Regions from separate parts of the Flavobacterium sp. CECT 9288 genome, predicted to be linked through region 1. Evidence: riboswitches for the same ligand, from Rfam matches in the RefSeq annotation. Region 1 holds a riboswitch; the other holds the start of a gene.
What was found. Region 1 has a riboswitch for S-adenosylmethionine ahead of LQ189_RS01220 (alpha/beta fold hydrolase). Riboswitches for the same ligand answer to the same signal wherever they lie in the genome.
Positions count from the first base shown of each region.

Region 2: it holds a riboswitch for S-adenosylmethionine, as region 1 does, so the genes downstream of both, LQ189_RS07235 (Na+/H+ antiporter NhaC family protein) here and LQ189_RS01220 (alpha/beta fold hydrolase) in region 1, are expected to answer to the same signal.

Region 1 covers NZ_OU957226.1:278,100-284,137, forward strand. The annotation lists gene LQ189_RS01195 (carboxypeptidase regulatory-like domain-containing protein) at 1-233, shown strand, start outside; gene LQ189_RS01200 (helix-turn-helix domain-containing protein) at 316-849, shown strand; gene LQ189_RS01205 (IS3 family transposase) at 759-1,682, shown strand; gene metK (methionine adenosyltransferase) at 1,759-3,009, opposite strand; gene LQ189_RS01215 (hypothetical protein) at 3,815-4,027, shown strand; SAM riboswitch class I at 4,254-4,361, shown strand; gene LQ189_RS01220 (alpha/beta fold hydrolase) at 4,439-5,401, shown strand; gene thrA (bifunctional aspartate kinase/homoserine dehydrogenase I) at 5,421-6,038, shown strand, end outside.
Region 2 covers NZ_OU957226.1:1,656,281-1,662,318, reverse strand. The annotation lists gene sucD (succinate--CoA ligase subunit alpha) at 1-770, shown strand, start outside; gene LQ189_RS07245 (hypothetical protein) at 970-1,392, shown strand; gene LQ189_RS07240 (cytochrome-c peroxidase) at 1,448-2,629, opposite strand; SAM-I-IV-variant riboswitch at 2,855-2,951, shown strand; gene LQ189_RS07235 (Na+/H+ antiporter NhaC family protein) at 3,006-4,328, shown strand; gene fabG (3-oxoacyl-[acyl-carrier-protein] reductase) at 4,513-5,259, shown strand; gene LQ189_RS07225 (hypothetical protein) at 5,354-6,038, shown strand, end outside.

The sequences.
Region 1 (6,038 bases):
CCTTTAACCGATTTAAAAATCAAACTAATGGTATAACAAATGATTTCGAAATTATGACTGCTAGTTTGAACTACATCAAGAAAGATGCAAAGTTTGAATACCGCATTCAGGCGAATAACCTTTTGAATACTCGTTCAAGATTGAACAACTCATTTAGTGTAAACGGTTTTAATGCCAATGAAAATATCATCCTACCTCGATTTGTAACTTTCATAGTGAAGTACAATTTATAAGCTTAATTTAGCTTAAAAAGCAAAGGGGATTTAGTTGTATGAACTGCCCCCAAAAAGTTAGACGCTATTTGGGGGCATTTTTATGGAAAGAAAAGTCAAGTACAATTATGAATTTAAACTTCGCTGTGTGGCAGAAGTTCTAAGAAAACATCGTTCGGTTTATTCGGTAGCCTATGAAAATGGTATATCAAGTTCTAATCTTGATCGCTGGATTAAGTTTTATATTGAATTTGGAAATGAGGGTCTTTTACCAAGACAGAAAAACAAAAACTATAGTATAAACTTTAAACTGAAAGTACTACGAGCTATTGAAAATAAGTCAATATCTTTGAGTAAAGCTTGTTTAACTTTTAATATTCCAAGAGAGTCAACTATAACAAGTTGGCAAAGAAAATACGAAATTGAAGGAGCAGCAGGTTTACAAGATAAACCTAAAGGCAGACCTGTAACTATGAATTTTAAGAGAAAGCAACGAAAAACAGATAAACCATTAACCAGAGAAGAAGAACTTCTAAAAGAACTTGAATATTTACGAGCAGAGAACGAAATTTTAAAAAAGTTCAATGCCTTAGTTCAAGCCGAACAAGCCAAGCAAAACAAAAGGCTCAAACCATAATGGAATTAAGGCATAAATACGATTTAGAGGTTCTACTCAATTGTATGAAAATGGTCAGAAGTAGTTATTATTACTATGAAAAAAGAAGTCAATTAGTTGACAAATACAAGGATATTAAAGAATTGATTAAGCAGATTTACAATCACCATAAAGGCAGATTGGGTTATCGTCGTATTACTTTAGTAATCAGACAAAAGGGAATTATAATTAATCACAAAACAGTATTACGATTGATGAAAAGTTTAGGATTGAAAAGTTTAATACGAGTTAAAAAATACAAATCCTACAAAGGCGAACAAGGAAAAATAACTCCAAATATTTTACAACGCAATTTTAAAGCAGCAAATCCCTATGAAAAATGGGCAACTGATGTAACAGAGTTTAATGTTTCAGGCAACAAATTATATCTATCACCTATTATTGATTTATATAATGGAGAAATAATAAGTTACGAATTATCTGAAAGACCTAATTTTAATCAAATAACCAACATGCTTAAAAAGTCTTTTAAACGAATACCTAATAATACCAATCTAATACTGCACTCAGATCAGGGCTGGCAATATCAAATGAAACAATATCAAACACTATTGAAAGAAAAAGGATTAGTACAAAGTATGTCTAGAAAAGGAAACTGTTTGGATAATGCAATTATTGAAAACTTCTTTGGAATATTAAAATCAGAACTGTTTTATATTATGAAATTTAGAGACATAAACCACTTAAAAACTGAAATTATACAATATATCAAATATTACAATAATGAAAGAATAAAACTCAATTTAAAAGGAATGAGCCCGATACAATATCGAGCTCATTATTATCAAAATTAATTATAAATTTGTCTAAACTTTGGGGTGCAGTATATGTAGCTAAATCCCCTTTTTTTATAAACTATGTTTTGATTTTTTACAGTCCAAAAGCAGATTTTACTTGATCTACAAAGTCTAATTTTTCCCAAGTAAATAATTCTACTTCAACTGTTTTTGTTAATCCACCTGGAGCAGAGAAAGTCTTAGTTACGGTTTCTGGAGTACGTCCCATGTGTCCGTAAGCAGCAGTCTCGCTATAAATTGGGTTTCTTAATTTCAATCGTTGTTCGATGAAGTACGGACGCATATCAAAAATAGCTTCTACTTTTTTAGCGATTTCACCGTTAGTCAAATTCACTTTTGCAGTTCCGTAAGTTTCGATAAAAATTCCCATCGGTTTAGCAACACCAATAGCGTACGAAACTTGAACCAAAATCTCATCAGCAACACCAGCTGCAACTAAGTTTTTAGCAATATGACGTGTTGCATAAGCAGCAGAACGGTCTACTTTACTTGGATCTTTTCCAGAAAATGCACCACCACCGTGAGCTCCTTTTCCTCCGTAAGTATCAACAATGATTTTTCTTCCTGTAAGTCCAGTGTCTCCGTGAGGTCCTCCAATTACGAATTTTCCTGTTGGGTTGATGTGGTACTGAATAGCATCGTTAAATAAATGAGCATGCTCAGGATTTTTAGCAATGATTCTTGGGATCAATATCTCGATAATATCTTTTTTGATTTTAGCAAGCATAGCAGCTTCTTCATCAAAATCATCGTGTTGCGTAGAGATAACAATCGCATCAATACGAGTTGGTTTGTTATCGTCGCTGTATTCTAAAGTTACTTGTGATTTAGCATCAGGACGTAAATATGTAATTTCGTTATTTTCGCGTCTTAAAACAGCTAATTCTTGCAATAATTTGTGAGACAAATCAAGTGCCAATGGCATGTAATTTTCAGTCTCGTTAGTTGCATAACCAAACATCATTCCTTGGTCACCAGCGCCTTGCTCTTCTTTACTTGCTCTGTCAACCCCTTGATTGATATCAGCAGATTGTTCATGAATAGCCGAAAGAATACCGCATGAGTTCGCTTCAAACATGTATTCGCTTTTGGTATAACCAATTTTTCGGATGACTTCGCGTGCAATATTTTGCACATCTAAGTATGTATTTGATTTAACCTCACCAGCCAAAATAACTTGACCAGTAGTTACTAAAGTTTCACAAGCTACTTTTGATTCAGCATCAAATGCTAGAAAGTTATCGATTAATGCGTCTGAAATTTGATCTGCAATTTTATCTGGATGTCCTTCGCTCACAGATTCTGACGTAAATAAATAGGCCATAAGTTTTATTATTTTATAAAATTAAGCGAGAAAAAATAATTGCTGAAAAGGTCTAAAGGAGAGTTCCTGCTTTAGCATTTTTTTACTGAAAATTATTCAGTATTCACAATGAATTGATTTCATTATGAAGAGGTTGCAATCAGTTCAAATTTTTCCTCTTGTATTTGGGTGCAAAGGTATGAAACCATTTTGAATTGCATATTAATCTTAACTTTTTTTTACTGTTTTATCTTTTAGAAATATTTTTTAAATTAAAAACAAAATTAGCGACATAAAAATTTTGTACTTTAAAAAACATTTGCGATATTTGACAATCAAAATAAGTAATCATGAAATCATTTATTTGCAATATGTTAAAGGTCGCACAGGAAAACTCCTGAGGGTTGCTTATTGCATAATTTGAACTAAATTATATAGTAAAGCTTCCCAGTATTTGGGAAGCTTTTTTTTTGAAATACCACAAAGAATAAAAATTTATGAACACATTAAAATGCCAACAAAAAATGAATGCAATAGCGCCTATTTGTGCTGTTGTACTATTTGATATATCGTGACCCCGAGAGGACAGGTTAATAAAACTAAACCCCTTTTGGATACGTATCTAAAAGGGGTTTGTTGCTTTTAGCACTTTTTCAATTATTAAAGAATAAAAAAGTAGCATTTGATGAATGTCTTTTTCAAGATTCGGAACAAAAAAGATTAAAAAAATACAATAAAAATTAAATCATAGTAAAAACTGGTATTGAAGTTGATACTAAAAAGGAAAAATAATCAGTACACAATTAATAACTTAAAATGAACAACAATGAAAAACAACAATTATTTTAGTAAAGCAATCCTTTTAATAAGGCAAGGATTATGGGGGTCAAAAAAAAGTAACACTACTGCTCCAGTGGTAAATGAGCTAGTTCATCCTAGATTTGAGATGGATACAAATGATGATATTGCACTTAAGGCAGTGCCAAATTCATTACTTTTTTTAATGTATTCTAAGGAAAATGATGTCCTTTTTATCTAGTGATTGCAAATGTATTTTAACTTGTGAGGAAATACATTTTAAATTATGGTTGCTGTTTTAACGGAGTTTTGGTCTAAAACGACATATTTCTTTGTTAAAACAGCTTGCTTTTTGCATACTTTTGCGAATACCGCAAAATTAATTCAGTCTAAACTTTGCAGAAAAATTTGCTCAGAATAAAAATTAGTGCTTTATTTGCACCATTAAAGTTCACAACAGTATTGAAATGTTATAAAGAAAGGCAGAGGGATTAGACCCGATGAAGCCTTAGCAACCCTTCGATTTATCGAAGAAGGTGCTGCATTCTACCACGCCCATCGTGGAAAGATAACACTAAGAATTTGTCTAGATAACACCTAGCTTTCTTTCTAATATTTCCAAACACAAGTCCTAATTATAACAGATTTGAAATTGGAAAATAAACCAACAACACTTACAATATACAATTTCACCACGGAGTCAGGTGCAATTTATAATGCTCTAAACTTAAGTTATCAAGTTTTTGGATTGCCTTTGCATAAAGCTCCCATCGTTTTGGTCAATCATGCGCTAACCGGAAATTCACAGGTTGTAGGCGATAATGGTTGGTGGAATGACCTAATTGGCGCCAACAAAACTATTGATACTACAAAATATACCGTACTTGCTTTTAATATTCCTGGAAATGGATTTGATGGATCTGTAATTGAAAATTATCTTGATTTTACAGCAAGAGACATTGCTAGAATTTTTATAAAAGGCATTAATTTGCTTGGGGTTACAAATCTATATGCCATTATTGGAGGTTCTGTGGGTGGCGGAATTGCTTGGGAAATGGTTGCATTAGAACCAACAATTACCCAAAAATTAATCCCTATTGCTACCGATTGGAAAGCGACAGACTGGCTTATTGCCAATTGTTTTTTGCAAGAACAAATTCTGAATAACTCATCTAAACCAATTCAAGATGCGCGCGCGCACGCTATGTTGTGTTACCGAACTCCAGAATCATTTGCCGCAAAATTTCAACGAACTACTAATGAAGAGTTAGCCATTTTTAATGTTGAAAGTTGGTTGTTACATCACGGCGAAAAACTGCAACAGCGTTTTCAATTGGCATCCTACAAAATGATGAATCAATTATTAAAGACCATTGATGTCACTCGCAATAGAACTTCGTTTGAAAACACAATTGAAGCTATAACGGCAGAAATTCAAATCATAGCCATCAATTCGGATTTGTTTTTTACGGCCAGTGAAAACAAAACCACTTTTGAGCAACTACAAAAAATAAATAAAAAAGTTAGTTACCAAGAAATAGTTTCCATTCACGGACACGATGCTTTTTTAATAGAATACAAACAATTACACAATTTGCTTAAGGATTTATTCTAAGCTACAAACACACAACACAATGAAAATATTAAAATTTGGAGGTAAATCGTTGTCAAATGGTGACGGTATAAATAAGGTGGTTGCCATAATAATAGACAAAGTAAATCAAGGCGAAAAAATAGCAATTGTAGTTTCGGCACGTGGTAATGCAACGGATGAGTTGGAACAAATTTTAACCATTGCTTCTCAAAACGGAGATTACAAGCCTCTTTTTGAAGATTTTAAAAAATACCAGCAAAACGTTTATGAAGCTGTTGATTTGTCTGAGGAGTTTACTATTTTAGAAAAATTGTTCGAAGGTGTAAGTCTTATAGGCGATTACAGTAAAAAGATCAAAGACCAAATTTTGTCAAAAGGCGAATTGCTTTCGGCAAAATTACTGACGGCAATCTTGATAGAAAAAGGAATTCATGCTCGTTTTACAGATACGCGTGAATTGATAAAAACCGATGCTAAATTTGGTGATGCACAACCCTTAGAACAACTTTCGAAGAAAAATGTGGTTGCTTTTTTTAAGCAAAACACTGAAAATACAGTAAGTATAATCACAGGTTTTATAGGTTCTACGACCAATAATGATACTACAACTCTAGGGAGAAACGGTAGTAATTATACCGCTTCGTTGATTGCGAATTAT
Region 2 (6,038 bases), 1.4 Mb from region 1:
TTGTAGGTGGTGTAACTCCTGGTAAAGGAGGAACAAGTCACTTAGATAGACCTGTATTTAATACTGTAAAAGATGCTGTTGACCAAGCAGGTGCTGATACAACTATCATTTTTGTACCACCAGCTTTTGCTGCTGATGCTATTATGGAAGCTGCTGATGCTGGAATTAAAGTAATCATTGCAATTACCGAAGGAATTCCTGTTGCTGATATGATAAAAGCAAACAGTTATGTAAAAGAAAGAAATGCAAGATTGATAGGGCCTAACTGTCCTGGAATTATTACTCCAGGTGAAGCTAAAGTAGGGATTATGCCAGGTTTTGTATTCAAAAAAGGAACCGTAGGTATTGTGTCTAAATCAGGAACTTTAACGTATGAGGCTGCTGATCAAGTAGTAAAACAAGGTTTAGGAATCACTACTGCAATCGGTATTGGTGGAGATCCAATCATTGGAACTACTACAAAAGAAGCTGTTGAATTGTTAATGAATGATCCAGAGACTGAATGTATCGTAATGATAGGTGAAATTGGCGGTCAACTGGAAGCTGATGCTGCAAAATGGATCAAAGCGGATGGAAACCGTAAGCCAGTTGTAGGTTTCATTGCAGGAGTTACTGCTCCAGCAGGACGTACAATGGGGCATGCAGGTGCAATTGTTGGTGGATCTGACGATACAGCCGAGGCTAAAAAACAAATCATGAGAGAATGTGGTATTCACGTTGTGGATTCACCTGCTGAAATTGGTAAAAAAGTAAAAGAAGTTTTAGGTTAATCTAAGCTTTTTCTAAATAATAGTAAAGCCTCACAATTTGTGAGGCTTTTTTATGATTAATAGAATTAAAAAAATACCTTTGCACTTTATTGAAAATCTGATTTTACAGCAAAATCAATAAAATGCAAATGAACTTGTTATGGTTTATTTTACTACTCGTAAAATGATGTTCATGGCTAGTTCCTAATAAATAATATATATGTACAAAGAATTAGAAAAATTCAAAGTTACCAATCAATTTTCTTTCACAATTGAAGATAGTCTTGCTGAAGTTTGCAATGCTTCGGATGGATCAGGGGTGTTTTTAGTGTATGCCGTAGGTGATTCAAAAGAATTGATTATGGTAGGTTCTACAGGAACTGTTCAAAATAATGGTGCTTTAAAAGCAAAAAATGGCGGACTTTATGACAAGATTGTAGAGGGGCATCAATTTGCTAAAACGGGAAGAAAATATTCTTGGCCAGCACAAATGAAAATTGAAGACATTACCGCGCTTGAAGTAGTTTGGTATGAAACTTTTAATACAGACTCAAAAGGAATTCCAACTGCAGTTGAAGGTGTAATTTTACAAAATTTCTTTGATGAAAATGGAAGATTACCAAGATGGAATGTAGCTTTTTAAGTTCATTTTGATTAAAAATTAAAAGTCCCCAAATCTACATTTGGGGACTTTTATGTTATTTAAAAGGTGTTGACCATTTTGTATCTACATAGACATTTGTTCCAGTTAAGGTTTTTAGAAAGGCGATTAAAGCGTCTACTTCTGAGGCATTTAAATTTAATTTTTGACCAAAACCATTTGGCCTTAACCTAGCGTCAAGATTTGTATTTCCAGGTGCTAGGTTTATTGTGCCGTAATGGCCAATTACATTTTGAAGCGTATTCAAATTTGCGGTATGCATGAAAGCGCCATTGGTACTTCCATCTGCTTTTACCAAGTCTCTAAGTGATGGAGATTTAGTATTTGTGATGTCAATTCCATTTCCATTTAGTATCCCGATTATTCCATTATTTCTACTGTTTGGGTCAATACTAAATTCAGGAGCTTGATGGCAACCCGCACAACCTACTCCTCCAGCAGTTCTATTTCCAGTAGCGTCAAAAACAGGTGGTGTTAAAAATAAATTTTTACCTTGGTTTTCTTGAGCTGTGAAATTAGGAAACTGTTGATTGTCATTTGCAACAAGGGCGCGACCCACATCATATTCTGCATCGAATGATTGAATGCTTCTTACAAATTGTGATAAAGCAAGTTGAATTTTGTTTTCAGTAATATCCTCTGATCCATATACAAACTTGAACAATTCTTTATAATACCCTATGTTTTGTAGTTTAGTAATTAACGCAGTAAAGTTGCCATCGCCTAGTGTACCACTAAAGCCCATTTCAATATGGTCTTGAATAGGTTGGGTTACTTGATTTTCTAAAGTTGAAGCTCTCTCATCCCAAAAGAATTTATTTTCATTTGAAAATCTAGTATTTATCAATCTCATGGAGTGTCTGCTAGTTGTTCCATTTACTCCTGTACTAGCTACTGCAACATCTCCAAAAGCATTTGCTTGAATGTGACAAGAGGAGCAGGAGATGGTATTTTTTGACGATAAATTCTTATCGTAGAATAAGACCCGTCCTAAAGTAGCGCCTTTATCTGTAATGGCATTCCCTGCAGTATTATCTTTAGTGATATAGCTAGGAATCGTTTGGTTCGAATAATTATCTAGTTTGTTAACATTTATTTTGCCGGTAAATGTTGTTGTAATATTAGGATAGGGATCAATAGCCACATATTCATTTGCGTCATCATTTTTACTACAACTTAGAACTAAAATTAAGCCGATTAATAATATGAATTTTTTCATAATTATTCAATTAATGTTAATATTATATGAATTATATTATTTATTTTGATATTCATTAGACTATGTTTATCTAAAATAGTTTAATTTATGATAATTTTTAATTTGATAACACTTTATTTTATGAGATTTTTAATTTTAAATAAAGTTCCGTTTGTTAAATATTGCATAATATTTTAAATTTTAAAGTGTTTGTTTAGTTTATCATAAAATATTAATTACTTTTGCACCCGTTATCACGAATCCTTCAATAGGATAGCAACCTGCAACAACAAGCAAGGTGCTAAAACGATAAGCCAAATCTTTTGGAAAAAATGTTGTTTACATTCCCAATACCAGCTTTGTTTTTCGTCATAACACTTAATTTAAAATTATTTTTATGACAAAGTTTACTAAGGAATCTGGAAATCCTTTTGCATTGATTCCGCTATTTATTTTTATTTTTACTTTTTTAGGAGCAGGTATTTTGCTTAATGATTTTTATGCTTTTCCTTCTCCTGTTGCTGTTTTGGTAGGCATTGTTGCTGCTTTTATTTTGTTTAAAAACAGTACAGAAGATAAAGTTGATACTTTAATTGCTGGTTGTGGTGATAGTAAAATTATAACCATGTGTTTGATTTATTTATTTGCAGGCGCTTTTGCAGTTGTTAGTAAGGCAATGGGTGGAGTTGATGCAGTAGTGAACCTAGGTATTAATACCATTGATGTAGCGTACTTTCCATTGGGGATTTTCTTGATAGCCTCGTTTTTATCAACTGCTACAGGTACATCTGTTGGAGCTATAGTTGCAATAGGACCTATTGCGATATCACTTGCTGATAAAAGTGGTGCTTCTATGCCATTGATAGCAGGTGCTTTACTAGGCGGTTCTATGTTAGGAGATAATTTATCAATGATATCAGACACTACCATCGCTGCCACTCAATCTCTAGGTTGTGATTTAAAAGATAAGTTTAAGATTAATTTGTTTATCGCGCTTCCGGCGGCAATTGTAACTATTTTAATTTTCTTTTATTTGGGATTTAATTCAGATGTTGTTTCTGTGGATATTGCAAAAAGTGATTATTCATTATGGGCTATCTTGCCTTATGTTTTAGTGATAATTTTAGCAGTTGTAGGTGTCAACGTTTTTTACACTTTACTATTAGGTACCATAATTGCGGGTTTTATTGGTTTTTATAATGATTCTTTTACAGTAATGGAGTTTACTCAGAAAATTTATGAAGGATTTACGAGTATGACAGATATCTTTTTACTTTCTATGCTTACAGGTGGATTAGCAGCTATGGTGGACACAGCTGGTGGTATTACATGGGTTTTGAATCAGATAAAGAAAAGAATTAAAAGTAAAAAATCAGCACAAACAGGAATTGGAGTATTAGTAGGTTTTGCAAATTTAGCTATTGCAAATAATACGGTTTCTATTGTTATTACCGGGCCCATTGCAAAGGAAATTAATGATGAATACGGGTTGAGTGCTAAAAAATCGGCTACTATATTAGATATTTTTTCGTGTGTAATACAAGGGATATTGCCATATGGTGCTCAGATATTGTTGATATTAAACTATGCAAATGGTAAATTAAATTTTATAGATATTTTAAGTAATGCGTGGTATCATTTGTTTTTGCTAGTATTTACATTGATTGCCATTTATGCTGCTTTTTGGGATAAACTAGCATATCGTTTTTTGAAGGTTTAATTGTAAAAATTATTGTTCATAATCAAAGCTAAATTTTTTTTAAAAAAGGAAATAGTATATATTTGGCAAGTCGTTTTTAGCCCTGATAGCAACGGAAATCCTTTTGGGTAAGCGACAGCGGACCTAAAAGATTGCAGTGAATAGCAGGAATAGCTTCAAATAAAAAATAAACTAATTTTTGAATATGAAATTACTAGAAGGAAAAGTTGCCATTATCACAGGCGCAAGTCGCGGAATTGGAAAAGGGATTGCAGAGGTTTTTGCTAAACATGGAGCCAATGTTGCTTTTACATATAGTTCATCAGTAGAATCTGCGATGGCTTTAGAAAATGAGTTAAACGCTCTAGGTATTAAAGCAAAAGGATATCAATCAAACGCTGCAGATTTTAATGAAGCGCAAACATTTGTGGATGCTGTTTTGGCCGATTTTGGAACGGTTGACGTATTGATTAATAATGCTGGAATCACAAAAGATAATTTATTGATGCGTATGTCCGAAGAAGATTTTGACAACGTGATGGATGTGAATTTGAAATCGGTTTTTAATATGACAAAAGCGATTCAACGTACTTTTTTAAAGCAACGTGCTGGTTCAATTATTAATATGAGTTCAGTGGTAGGGGTAAAAGGTAATGCAGGACAAACGAACTATGCAGCATCTAAGGCTGGAGTTATTGGTTTTTCAAAGTCTGTAGCACTGGAATTAGGATCTCGCAATATTCGTTGTAATGTAATTGCGCCTGGATTTATTGAAACCGAAATGACTGCAAAGTTAAACGAAGATGTTGTAAAAGGTTGGAGAGATGGAATTCCGTTAAAAAGAGGTGGCTCTACAGAGGATGTGGCTAACGCTTGTCTTTTCTTTGCTTCGGATATGAGTGCTTATGTTACAGGGCAAGTACTGAATGTGTGTGGAGGAATGCTTACCTAGCTTTGTGAAATGAGTATTTAATTCATTCTACACTTCTATTGAATTCTAGATTACATTTAAGTTTTCAAATTTAAAATATTTTAATAAACACTACATGACAACATCTACCTTGCTACTATTAGTTTTATCATTATTAATAGCGGGCGTATTGTCATATTTTCAATATTTATATAAAGCTAAAAACAAGTCAAAATTGAGTTTGTTTTTAGCTTTTTTTCGTTTTACCTCTATTTTTTGTCTGTTTTTATTATTGCTAAATCCGATTATATCTCGGGATAATTTAATCATCACAAAGACGCCTCTTGCTGTTGTGGTTGATAATTCAAGTTCTATAGCTTTTCTTAAAAATGAAAAGAAAACTAAAGCAATTCTCCAAAATATTCAGAACAATACGGCTTTGAATGATAAATTTGACGTTCAAGTTTTTCAATTTTCTGAGGATTTTAGTCCTTTGTCAAGTATTGATTTTAAAGGCAGTCAAACCAATATTGATCTTGTAGCGAACAATCTAAAAAGTATATTTAAAAATACAGTTTTCCCAACGGTTTTGCTTACTGATGGAAATCAAACATCAGGTAACGACTATGTTTATAGTTTTGATCCATCAAATAGGGTATTTCCTCTTGTAGTAGGAGATACTGCTACTTATCTTGATTTTAAAATCAATCAGTTGAATGTTAATAAGTATGCTTTTCATAAAAATAAATTTCCAGTAGAGGTGTTTTTACAGTATTCAGGTTCAAAAACTATGGATGCTGATTTTTCATTGTCTCAAGGGA